DNA from 2 places in the Rhizobium sp. WSM409 genome. Region 1 is predicted to be linked to the other one. Evidence: predicted binding sites of a transcription regulator. Region 1 holds the regulator's gene; the other holds the start of a gene.
The links. Region 1 encodes LexA, which represses DNA repair genes until DNA is damaged. Its sites were predicted from a motif close to TGTTCNNNNTGTGTTCNG; they were not measured.
Positions count from the first base shown of each region.

Region 2: the regulator LexA is predicted to act here: its motif matches at 3,568-3,585, upstream of AC25BC_RS23105 (2'-5' RNA ligase family protein).

Region 1 is NZ_CM172794.1:1,762,680-1,768,470, reverse strand. Features, by position in the region: gene eno (phosphopyruvate hydratase) at 1-1,206, opposite strand, end outside; gene kdsA (3-deoxy-8-phosphooctulonate synthase) at 1,344-2,189, opposite strand; gene AC25BC_RS08945 (VOC family protein) at 2,186-3,082, opposite strand; gene lexA (transcriptional repressor LexA) at 3,281-4,000, shown strand; gene AC25BC_RS08935 (ComEC/Rec2 family competence protein) at 3,981-5,791, opposite strand, start outside.
Region 2 is NZ_CM172794.1:4,719,546-4,725,336, forward strand. Features, by position in the region: gene AC25BC_RS23080 (glutathione S-transferase family protein) at 1-167, opposite strand, end outside; gene AC25BC_RS23085 (MarR family winged helix-turn-helix transcriptional regulator) at 248-691, shown strand; gene ybaK (Cys-tRNA(Pro) deacylase) at 755-1,228, opposite strand; gene AC25BC_RS23095 (ArsC family reductase) at 1,261-1,611, opposite strand; gene AC25BC_RS23100 (succinylglutamate desuccinylase/aspartoacylase family protein) at 1,731-2,792, opposite strand; gene AC25BC_RS23105 (2'-5' RNA ligase family protein) at 2,894-3,493, opposite strand; gene AC25BC_RS23110 (methylated-DNA--[protein]-cysteine S-methyltransferase) at 3,776-4,339, shown strand; gene AC25BC_RS23115 (SDR family oxidoreductase) at 4,452-5,186, opposite strand; gene AC25BC_RS23120 (oxidoreductase) at 5,225-5,791, opposite strand, start outside.

The sequences.
Region 1 (5,791 bases):
CTGATTGTACTTGGCAAGACGGTCGGAGCGCGACAGCGAGCCGGTCTTGATCTGACCGCAGTTGGTGGCGACCGCGAGATCGGCGATGGTCGAATCTTCGGTCTCGCCGGAGCGGTGGGACATGACGGCGGTATAGGCCGCCTTGTGCGCCGTGTTGACGGCATCAAGCGTCTCCGTCAGCGTGCCGATCTGGTTGACCTTGACGAGGATCGAGTTGGCGACGCCCATGCGGATACCGTCGCGAAGACGGGCGGAGTTGGTGACGAAGAGATCATCGCCGACGAGCTGGGTCTTCTTGCCGGCTAGGTCGGTCAGCGTCTTCCAGCCATCCCAGTCGTCTTCGGCCATGCCGTCCTCGATCGAGATGATCGGATACTTGGCGGCGAGTTCGGCCAGATATTCGGCCATGGCGCCCGATTCCAGCGTGCGGCCTTCCCCTTCGAGAACGTATTTGCCGTCCTTGAAGAATTCCGTCGAGGCGCAGTCGAGGCCGAGGCACATGTCGTCGCCCGGCTTGTAGCCGGCTTTCTCGATCGACTTCATGATGAAGTCGAGAGCTTCCGGCGCGCTCTTCAGGCCCGGTGCGAAACCGCCTTCATCGCCGACATTGGTGTTATGGCCCTGTGCGGCAAGTTCCTTGCGCAGCGTATGGAAGACTTCCGAACCCATGCGCACGGCTTCGGCGATCGAATCGGCGCCGACCGGCAGGATCATGAATTCCTGGAAATCGATCGGGTTGTCGGCATGGGCACCACCATTGATGATGTTCATCATCGGCACTGGCAGCAGGCTGGCGGAAGCACCGCCGACATAGCGGTAGAGCGGCAGGCCGGACGCCTGGGCGGCAGCCTTGGCGACGGCGAGCGACACGCCAAGGATGGCGTTGGCGCCGAGACGCGACTTGTTCGGCGTGCCGTCCAGCTCGATCATGATGTTGTCGATCTGGATCTGGTTTTCGGCGTCGATGCCGCCGATCGCGTCGAAGATCTCGGTGTTGGCGGCTTCGACCGCCTTTTCGACGCCCTTGCCCAGGTAGCGCTTGCCGCCGTCACGCAGTTCGACCGCCTCATGCGCGCCCGTCGAGGCGCCCGAGGGAACGGCCGCGCGGCCCATGCTGCCATCTTCGAGATAGACATCGACTTCGACGGTGGGGTTGCCACGGCTATCGAGAATCTCGCGGGCGATGATATCGGTGATTGCAGTCATGGGTTCTTCCTGCTCGGTGGGTGATAAATGGTTCGAAACCTGTCTTAGTCGAAGGCGTGCAAATTACAATGCTGCAATAGCCTTCGGACCAGCGTTCGGATGTGGCCTATAGCACGATCATGTCAGACTGTTGAACGTCAAGCCTTGGCGACCGCATCGAAGGCGAGCAGCTTTTCGAGAAGCCGCGGCATGTCCTTGAGATAGACCATGTTCGGGCCGTCGGAAGGGGCATTGTCGGGGTCCTGATGGGTTTCGACGAAGACGCCGGCAATACCGGCAGCCACTGCTGCCCGCGCCAGGGTTTCTACGAATTCCCGCTGACCGCCGGAGGAATCGCCCTGCCCGCCCGGCTGCGCTACGGAATGGGTCGCATCGAAGACAACGGGCGCACCCATCGCCGCCATGATCGGCAGCGAGCGCATGTCGGAAACCAGCGTATTGTAACCAAAGGAGGCGCCGCGCTCGCAAAGCAGCACGTTCGGATTGCCGCTGGCGTTGAGCTTCTTCAGAACATTCTTCATATCCCAGGGAGCGAGGAACTGGCCCTTCTTGACATTGACGACGCGGCCGGTCTTGGCGGCGGCGATGAGAAGGTCGGTCTGGCGGCAGAGGAAGGCCGGGATCTGCAGGACGTCGACGACCTTTGCCACCTCCGCGCATTGCTCGGCGGTATGAACGTCGGTCAGGACGGGAAAGCCGAACTCCTTTTTGAGGTCGGCAAAGACCTCCATGCCTTTTTCAATCCCGATACCGCGTTCGGCCGACAGCGAGGTGCGGTTCGCCTTGTCGAAGGAGCTCTTGTAAACGAGGCCGATGCCGAGCTTGCCGCAAAGCTCCTTCAGCGTGCCGGCGACCATGAAGGCGTGGTCGCGGCTCTCCATCTGGCAGGGACCGGCAATCAGCGACAGGCGGCCGGTATTGGAAAAGCTGACCTGGCCTTGGCCTTCGCCGATCCTGACTTCGGAATTCGTATCAGTGCTCATCGTGTTTCCTCGAAGGCGAAGAGCGTGCCCTGCCCGGGCGCGGGCTTCACCAGAATGCGATTGTTCTTGCGCGCGTATGTCACCCCGTTAGCAGCCAAATGCGCTTCTGTCACGGCAAGATCGGCGACAGCGAAGAGGATTGCCCGGCCGCGCAGGCCACGATCTGCGGATGAGCCGACGATGTCGAAATAGGCCTCCAACCCTTCCGCCGTCATCAGGCTGATTTTGGCATTCGACGCCGGGATATTGACGCCGAAACCGGTTTTCTCGACTGCCGATTGCACCACGGCGAGGCTGACGAAGGCAGCGAAGGCGGCAGCATCAGGCGCGCAAAGCGCTATCTCGACTATGCCGGTGACGCCATTGGCATGCGTCTCCAGCACGGCGCGGTCGGCCGGCAGCGGATTGACGCGCTCGACGGTAAATAGCAGGAGATCAGGCGCGCGCAGATCGCCGGCAAAAGCCAGCTTGAAGCCGGCAATCGTCTCAGAACCGTCCGGCATCGTCATCGGCCGGGTGAACTGCAGCATCTCGCCGGCGCTCGATCCGTTACCGACGAAATTCTGATGATCGATGCCGGCATCCTTGCTGCCAAAAGCCAGCCCCGAAAGCCCCTCCGCGCCGCAGCGGAAGCGGAAAGCCTGATTGCGGGCGGTGAAGACATTGCCTTGGCGCGCCGACGCCTCGCTCTCCTCGACGCTCGCAATCCCGAGCGGCTCCAGATAGGTCTTGTCAGCAAAGAAGACGCAGGCATTCTCCGTTCCGAAGGGATGGCGCGCATCGGGGGCAACGGTGAAGCCGAGCTTGCCGAGCCTCTCGCGCGCCAGATCGATATTGACGACCGGCAGCACGACATGATCCAGCGGGTGCGGTTTGGCGGAGTGCTCGTTCATGATATCCCTCCCTGACACGGCAAGAGATGTGCGACAGCGCTTCCCTCAACGCAAGACTTCTGTGCCAATCCGGCGAATGAAAATAAAAATCTCAACGAGTTGGCGCCAAGTTTTACGGAAATTTAGCTACTTGCGGAACACATATGGAACATATAGTGTCTGTTCTGGATTTGTTTCAATCACGAGGTCACAACGTCGATGCTCACGCGCAAACAACAGGAGCTTCTCCTTTTCATTCATGAGCGCATGAAGGAATCCGGCGTTCCGCCATCTTTCGACGAAATGAAGGATGCTCTGGACCTCGCCTCGAAGTCCGGGATTCATCGCCTGATTACGGCGCTCGAGGAGAGAGGCTTCATTCGCCGCCTACCGAACCGCGCCCGTGCGCTCGAGGTCATCAAGCTTCCGGAGGCCTACAGCCCCAGCATCCAGCCGCGGCGCGGCTTTTCGCCGAGCGTCATCGAAGGCAGCCTGGGCAAACCTCAGCCGGTCGCCGCCCCTGCTCCCGCAAAACCCGTCGCCGACAACGGCAACTCGGTTTCCGTGCCGGTCATGGGCAGAATCGCCGCCGGTGTGCCGATCTCGGCGATCCAGAACAACACCCACGACATCGCCGTTCCGGCCGACATGCTCGGTTCCGGTGAACATTATGCCCTGGAGGTCAAGGGCGATTCGATGATCGACGCCGGCATCTTCGACGGCGACACCGTGATCATCCGCAATGGCAGCACCGCAAGTCCTGGCGACATTGTTGTTGCACTCGTCGATGACGAAGAAGCGACACTCAAGCGCTTCCGCCGCAAGGGCGCCTCGATCGCACTGGAAGCGGCCAACCCGGCTTACGAGACCCGGATTTTCGGACCAGACCGTGTTAAGGTGCAGGGCAAACTCGTCGGCCTCATTCGCCGCTATCACTGACATCGGTTAGGCCGGATTCGGTAAAGCTGTTGCTGCGCCAGTCAAAGGCGCGATGGCGCATCCATGGTCGCGACAATGCGTCAAATGCGGTTGCCACCTCCAGGCCGGCGTCCGCGAAGCGCAACTCGATGGATCCGGTCCTGCGCAGCGTCTCGCCGGTGAAGAGCGTCGCACCTGAGCGGCAGCTGTTGAAACGCAGGCGGACCGACGTCACGATGATATCGGCCGCGTCGCATGCCGGGCCGAGATAGGCGGCATTGTCGATGACAGCAACCACACGACCATTGCCAAGCCTTGATGCGCACCAGGCCCTCTTGACGCAGGAAAAGCGGTTTGCTTCACCGGCCGCTGCGGCCGCCCGCATCGCTGTCCTCGCTTCGTTCTGCTGATCGCGGGAAAGCTTGACGCGGCGGTCTTCTCCTACCTGCGGGATAGCAGGACCATCCAGCATCTTCGGCGGATCATGTCTCGGCAGGACCAGGGCTCTCTGCCACTGGTCGAAGATGAAATCCGGTGGTCTTTCACGGTTGGAAGCCATTGCTGCCGCTTCGACCACCGCGACGAGACTGCCATCCTCCGAAATCACCAGATCCGGCGGCCGGGGAACCGGTAGAAGCAACAGGATGAGCGTTGCGACCGCGATGATTGATGTGCCGATATGGCGCAGCCGGGTGCGGAGCAGCGTCAGCAGCAGAAAGCCTGCCACGGCGACCGCGAAATACCAGGCGGGCAAGCGGCCGACGTCGATATTGCCATCCCAGCCGGACACCGTCTTTGCGACCGCGATCACCAGATCGAGGCCGAATCCGACGACCTTCCAGGGCAAAACATCCAGACCGAAAGGCATGAGCAGCATCGCCAGCAAGCCGGCCGGCATGACGATGAAGGAGATGATCGGCATCGTCGCGAGGTTTGCCGGCAGGCCGTAGGCGGTCAGGCGATGAAAATGCTCGATCGAAAACAGCGCGGTGGAAAAACCGCCGATCAGCGAAGTCAGGAAGACGCCGCCGAAGAAACCGGCAACCGTAACGACGGGCCTGATGATAGGTAGCTTCAGAAAGGCGTTTTCGCGGACGCGCCGGTCCTTCCACAACTGATAACCCGAGACCAGCGCCAATGTCGCGGCAAAGGACATCTGGAAGCTCGGACCTAAGACCTCGGACGGTGAAATGAGGATGATGACGAGGGCGGAAAGCGCGACATTGCGCAGGCTGATCGACGGCCGGTCGAAGAAGACGGCAATCAACATGATGGCCATCATGATGAAAGCGCGCTCGGCAGAGACCGCAAAGCCCGAAATCAGGAAATAGGCAGTAACGGCGATGAGCGCGCCGGCGGCAGCGATCTTCTTCGTCGGGTAGGCCTCAGCGATACCGGCAAAGATGCTGAGCAGCATCCGAAAGCCGACGAAGAAGATGCCGGCCGACAGCGCCATGTTGAGACCGGAGATGGCGATGATATGAGCCAGACCGGACTGGCGTAGTGCCTCCGTCGTCGCATCCGAGATGGCGCGCCGCTCGTCCGTCACCAGTGCGGCGGCAAAAGCGCCGGTATCGCCGGGCAGGATCGACCTTATCCGGTCGCCAATGCCGCTGCGCAGCCGGTAGAGCCCTTCGAGCAGCGCTTCCACCGCCGATCTTGCAGCCTGCGGACCTGCCTGCGCATCGACCTTCGTCGGTGCACCGTAGAAGAAGCCGTTGGCGCCGATGCCGTCGAAATAGGCACTGAAGGAGAAGTCGTTGAGCTCGGGAAGTGCTGGGCCCGCCGGCGGCGTCAGCCGCGCCCTGCCGG
Region 2 (5,791 bases), 1.8 Mb from region 1:
CGCAGCAGTGGCACTTTGCCCAGCGGCGAGATCTGCAGGAACCAGTCGGGCTTGTCGGCAAGATCGATGTTGATGCGCTCGAAGGGCACGCCCTTTTCGAGCAGAGCGATCGCGGCGCGCTGCACATAGGGGCAGAGATGATGGCTGACGAGGGTAAGCTTGCTCATGGGGGCCTCCTTGGCAATGATAGATGTAAATGCATCTAATAACGCTTGCGGCGGAATTCAAGATAGATGTAACTGCATTTATGTCTGAAAAGCCGTCGAATCCAAGCGAAGCGGTTACCTCTGCCTGGACGAGCATCATGCGCGCCCGCGAGCGGTTGCTTGGCGCCATCGAAGCCGACCTGAAAACGGCCGGCATGCCGCCGCTTGCCTGGTATGACGTGCTGTGGGAATTAGCGCGCTCGCAAGACGGCAAACTGCGCCCCTACGAGATCGAAGAGCGGACATTGCTGGCCCAGTATAATCTCTCTCGCCTGCTCGACCGGCTGGAAAGAGAGGGCTTGGTCCGGCGCGAGGTCTTCGCCGAGGATGGACGCGGCCGCTGGGTGGTGATGTCAGATGCCGGCCGAAAGCTTCGCGAGCGCATGTGGATCGTCTATGCCAAATCGATCGAGACCCATATCGGCTGCAAGCTTGCCGAAAACGAGGCGAAGGCGATCGCCGGCCTGCTCGACCGCTTCCTCTAGATTCAATAGTGAGAGCATGATGTCGTCCGAAACCCGCTCACACTTTTCGGCATCATGCTCCGATCAGGCAATCAGCGGCGCGGCGACAGCCTTCAGTGCCTTCAACGCATGCTTCGGATCGAGCCGCACCTGCAGCCCGCGCTGCCCGCCATTGATATAGACCAGCGGTTCGCCAAGTGCGGCTTCCTCGATCGCCGTCGGCACGGTCTTTTTCTGGCCGAACGGGCTGATGCCGCCGACATGATAACCCGTCAGCCGCTCGGCATCGGCAGGCCTCATCATATTGGCCGATTTGCCGTGAAAGGCGCTGGCAAGCTTCTTCATGCTGACCTCGCGGTCCGACGGCACGACGACGCAGACCGGATTGCCGTCCACCTCCGCCATCAGCGTCTTCAGCACCCGATGCGGCGCCTCGCCGAGCGCTTCGGCCGCCTGCAGCCCGACGCGCTCGGCATTGGGGTCGTAGTCATAGGCATGAACGGTGAAGGCGACGCCTGCCTGCGAAAGAAGCTGTGTCGCGCGCGTAGTCTTGGACATCTCTTTCCCTCGTGAGTTCAGCGGGCCGCCTGTCAGCCTCCGAACGTACCGGCGTAAATCTCCGGCTTGAAGCCGACCAGCAGCTTGCCCTTCACTTCCAGCACCGGCCGCTTGATCATCGACGGCTGGTCGAGCATCAGGGCGATTGCCTTCTCCCGGGTGAGGTTCTCGCGCTCGGCGTCGGGCAATTTGCGGAAGGTAGTGCCGGCGCGGTTGAGCACAGTATCGAGGCCGGCCTGGTCGATCCAGGCTTCGAGATGGGCGCGGTCGATACCGAGCGCCTTGTAATCGTGAAACTCATAGGCGACGCTATGTTCTTCCAGCCAGCTGCGCGCCTTTTTCATCGTGTCGCAATTCTTGATGCCATAGATGGTGACGGCCATGCCCGATCGATCTCCCTGTGATAGCAGCGAGATAACATGCACGAAGGCCGGCGCAAACGCCGTGCGACGTTTTATCCCCGAGCGCGTCGACAATCGCAGCCGGACAAAACCGGCCCCGTTCAATTCTCCAGCGTGCCGGCCTTGCGGGAAGCCTTGCTGGGTTCGTCACAGGCGATCTTCATCAGGTCGCCGCGCCGCCGCACCAGCCTGTCGGAGGTTCGGGTCAGGATCAGCCCGTCCTGCGGCGCGGTGAGCTCGATGCTGCCGCCCGGCTGCCCCGGCCTAGTGACGATCGTCACTAGGCGGTCGCCTTCGGCAACCCTCTCGCCGATGTCGCGATGGAAGAGCACGGCTCCGCCTTCTGGCGTGCGGATGATCTCGACATTGTCGAGCGGCACGGCCGGACCGGAAAATGGCATTGCCGCGGGCTTTTCGTCGCCAACGGTCCCCCGTGCCGCGAGGAAGTGCCAGAGCCCATCCGCATCCTTTTTCGCCAGCACCGGATCGACGTCGCGTTTGCCGCGCAGCTCGACGGTGACGGAGAGTTTGCCGGGCAGACGGGGCCGGCGTTCGCCGGGAACCTCATATTTCCATGCAAAGCCGACGGCCTCCTCGAAGGCCGAGCTTTCGCCATCCGAAAGCAGCACGGCCTCCATGCCGAGTGAAGCGGCAAGATCGGCGGCCTCCGGCCAGAAGGCCTCGTCGATATAGGCATATTGCAGGGATTCGTCGTCGCAATGCAGGTCGAGCACGAGATCGGCGCCAAGCGCCATATGCAGCAGCTGCCTCTTCAATCTGTCGGTAGCCGGGTAATCATCGAGATCTTCGGTCAGCGTGGTGCGATCGACAATCGAGATCAGCGGAAAATCCCGGTTGAAATTGGTGCGTGAGCCCAGGTCGAAACGGCCCTGCAGCTCGCCGAAATGCGATTGCGCCGCACCGATCGGATTGGCCTGCGGCACGATGGTGATGTCGCCGGCGATCCCACCTTGGCTTTCCGCCTGCCGCAGCCTTTCGCAGAGGAAATGCAGCAGCACCGTTCCCGGCAGCTCGCCGGCATGCAGTGCCGCCTGGATATAGGCCTTCGGCGCCTTCGGATCGTGGCCTTTAAAGCGCAGCACCGGCAACCGCCACTCCGTTCCCGGCGTATCTCCAGGGATGATGATCTCTGAAACGTCCATGCTGTCTTCGTTCCCGTTTACAACCAGCGCCCGGTTAGGCATTCCGAGCTATATGAGCGGAAATGGGGCAAGCGCAAGCGTGGTCCGAAGACATCATTGCCTCAGCCGAGCAGCGGCCAGCGATCGATGATCCGATGTTCGGTTTTTCCGAGAACACTGTGGATGAGCAGGAATTCGGACGCGGTCCATGAAACGGGTGTGTCGAGGGTCGTCGGCGGCACGGCTTTGCGGTCATAGAGAAGTGTCATGTGCGGCTTGTAGTCGCGGCCGACATTGTGCCGCAAGCCGGCATTGTACATGCCGACGCCCAGTTGGACGTGCAGCCGTGTCAGTGGTTTCCGTCCGCCTTCGCCGCAAAGCACAAGCGAACGCGCCTGCGGGAATCGCATGATCCGGTCGAAGCTTATTGCGATCGGGGCACTCTCGACTGTGGCGCCGGCCTGTCGTGCCGCGAAGACCACATCCTCCGGCAGCCTCGGATAGTCGCCGACCCAGATGATCGACACATGCAATGTCGTCAGGCGCGGCATCCCGGAAAGGGAGAAGGCTCGACGATAGTCATCGGCGATTGCGGCCGCCTGCTGCTCGACGGCATCAGGAGGGCAGAGCGCAAAGAAAAGTCGGTGTCCGCTGACGTAGCTTTCGTTCCGCCGTCCGCGACCATTTTTGTCGTCTCCGAAGTCGAAGGGCATCTGGTTCATGGAGTTTCAGGTCGTCATGACCCGCCTCGTCGTTTTCAAAACGCGACGAAGATACTCTGCAAGGAAACAACATCAAGAACAAAAAGAGAACATAATTTCCCGACATGCTCGGGGCCACACTTATCCGAAACGTCGCTCAGGACCGGGTGAAGTGGCTAGTCGGTCGACAATGCAGGGGCGCATCGCAATATTTCCTGGAAGCCTGGCGCGCGCAAGAAACGGGTTGAAACAGCGGCCGTCCCATACGATTTTGAAGGTCATCGAAAACGCGGAGGCTGTGTCATGGCTGAGACAACGCACCACTATCTCATCTTCGAAACCGCGGGCGGTTTCTGCGGTATTGCCTGGAGCGACGCCGGCATCATCCGTTTCCAACTGCCGACCAAGTCAGCGGAAGCGACGGAACGGTTGCTGTTGCGCCGCCTGCCGGATGCCGAAGCCGGCGCGCCGACGCCTGGCGTGCTCGAGACGGTCGCCGCCGTGAAACGCTACTTCCAGGGCGAGGAGACGGATTTTTCCGGCGTCGAACTCGATCTTGCCGGCCAGGATGCCTTCTTCCGGGATATTTATGCGGCGGCAAGGCGTGTCGGCTGGGGCCGCACCACCACTTACGGCGCGCTGGCCAAGGAGCTCGGCGTCGGGCCGGAAGCCGCCCGCGACGTCGGCCAGGCGATGGCGAAGAACCCTGTCGCCCTGATCATCCCCTGCCACCGGGTGCTTGCGGCCGGCGGCAAGATCGGGGGCTTCTCCGCGCCCGGCGGTTCGTCATCGAAGGCCCGCATGCTGGAGCTCGAAGGCGTCAACCTTGCACCGCCGCCGCCCGCCCAGCAGTCGCTGGGTTTTTAGGCGGCGGAGGCTCTTTCGTTTTCCGCAATTCCCGGCAAAATCGCTTCGCGCTTTGCCTGGCAAAACCGCTCTACACTTTTGCTGGAATTACTTTGGCAGCAATCTCAGCGGATCAATAGGGGCTGGCTGTCGGTCGGATGATGATCTCGCTGACATCGACATCATCAGGCTGGCTGACGGCGTAGAGGATCGAATTGGCGACGGCCTCGGGGCTGATGGTGATCGCCCTGAAAGCCTTCATGGCATCACGCGCCGTCGGATCGGTGATGGTGTCGGCGAGTTCCGATGTCGTCGTGCCCGGAGAGATGACGGTGACGCGGATACGATCGGACTCCTGCCGCAGTCCGTCCGAGATCGCCCGTACCGCGAATTTCGTCGCGCAATAGACAACCGCCGTCGGAGAGACGCTGTGGCCGCCGATCGAAGACAGGTTGATGATCTGCCCTGATCCCTGCGCCTTCATGATCGGAAGCGCCGCCGCAACGCCATAGAGAACACCCTTGATATTGACGTCGACCATCCGGTCCCATTCGTCGACCTTGAGGGCGTCGAGTAGCGACAGCGGCATGACGCCGGCATTGTTGACGATAACGTCCAGCCGTCCGAATTCGGAGCGGGCGAAGCCTGCAAAGGCTTCCACCTGGGAACGGTCGGTGACGTCAAGCTGTCGCCGGCGCACCGACCCGCCCTTTGCGGCGATTTCGCCGGCGAGTTCCTCCAGGCGCTCGGTGCGGCGGGCGCCGATGACGATATGGGCGCCTGCGGCAGCCAGCACCTTTGCCGCGGCCTCTCCGATGCCGCTGCTGGCGCCGGTGATGGCAATGACTTTCCCTTTGATATCAGACATTTCAAGCTCCATTTTTGCAGGTGAGATTTTCGTTACGGTTAGCTTGGAAAATCGGCGCTGAGCGTCGTCTCCGCCCAGGCGTCGAAATTTGTGCGCAGCGCATCGAGCCGTTCGCGGGCGATCTTCAGGGCGGGTGCACCGAGCAGCAGGCGCAGCGGCGGCACGTCCGCTTCGAACGCCGATATGATCGCGGTTGCCGCGCGCGCGGGATCGCCCGGCTGGTTGCCGGAGATCGAGCGGGTGGCCTGGCGCCGCTTGCCTGACGTTTCGGCGTAGTCTTCGATGATCGTGCTGGATTCGACCATCGACCGGCCGGCCCAATCCGTGCGGAAGGCGCCCGGTTCAAGGATCGTCACATCGATGCCAAGCGGCCTGACCTCATGCGAAAGCGATTCCGACAAGCCTTCGACCGCGAACTTGGTGGCATGGTAATAGCCGGTTGCGGCAAAAGCGACGAGCCCGCCGAGCGAAGAGACGTTGAAGATATGCCCTTGCCGGCGTCGGCGCATGCCCGGCAGAACCTGCTTGGTGACGGCGATCAGTCCGAAGACATTGGTCTCGAACTGGGCGCGTATCTCGGCATCATCGCCCTCTTCGATCGCCGA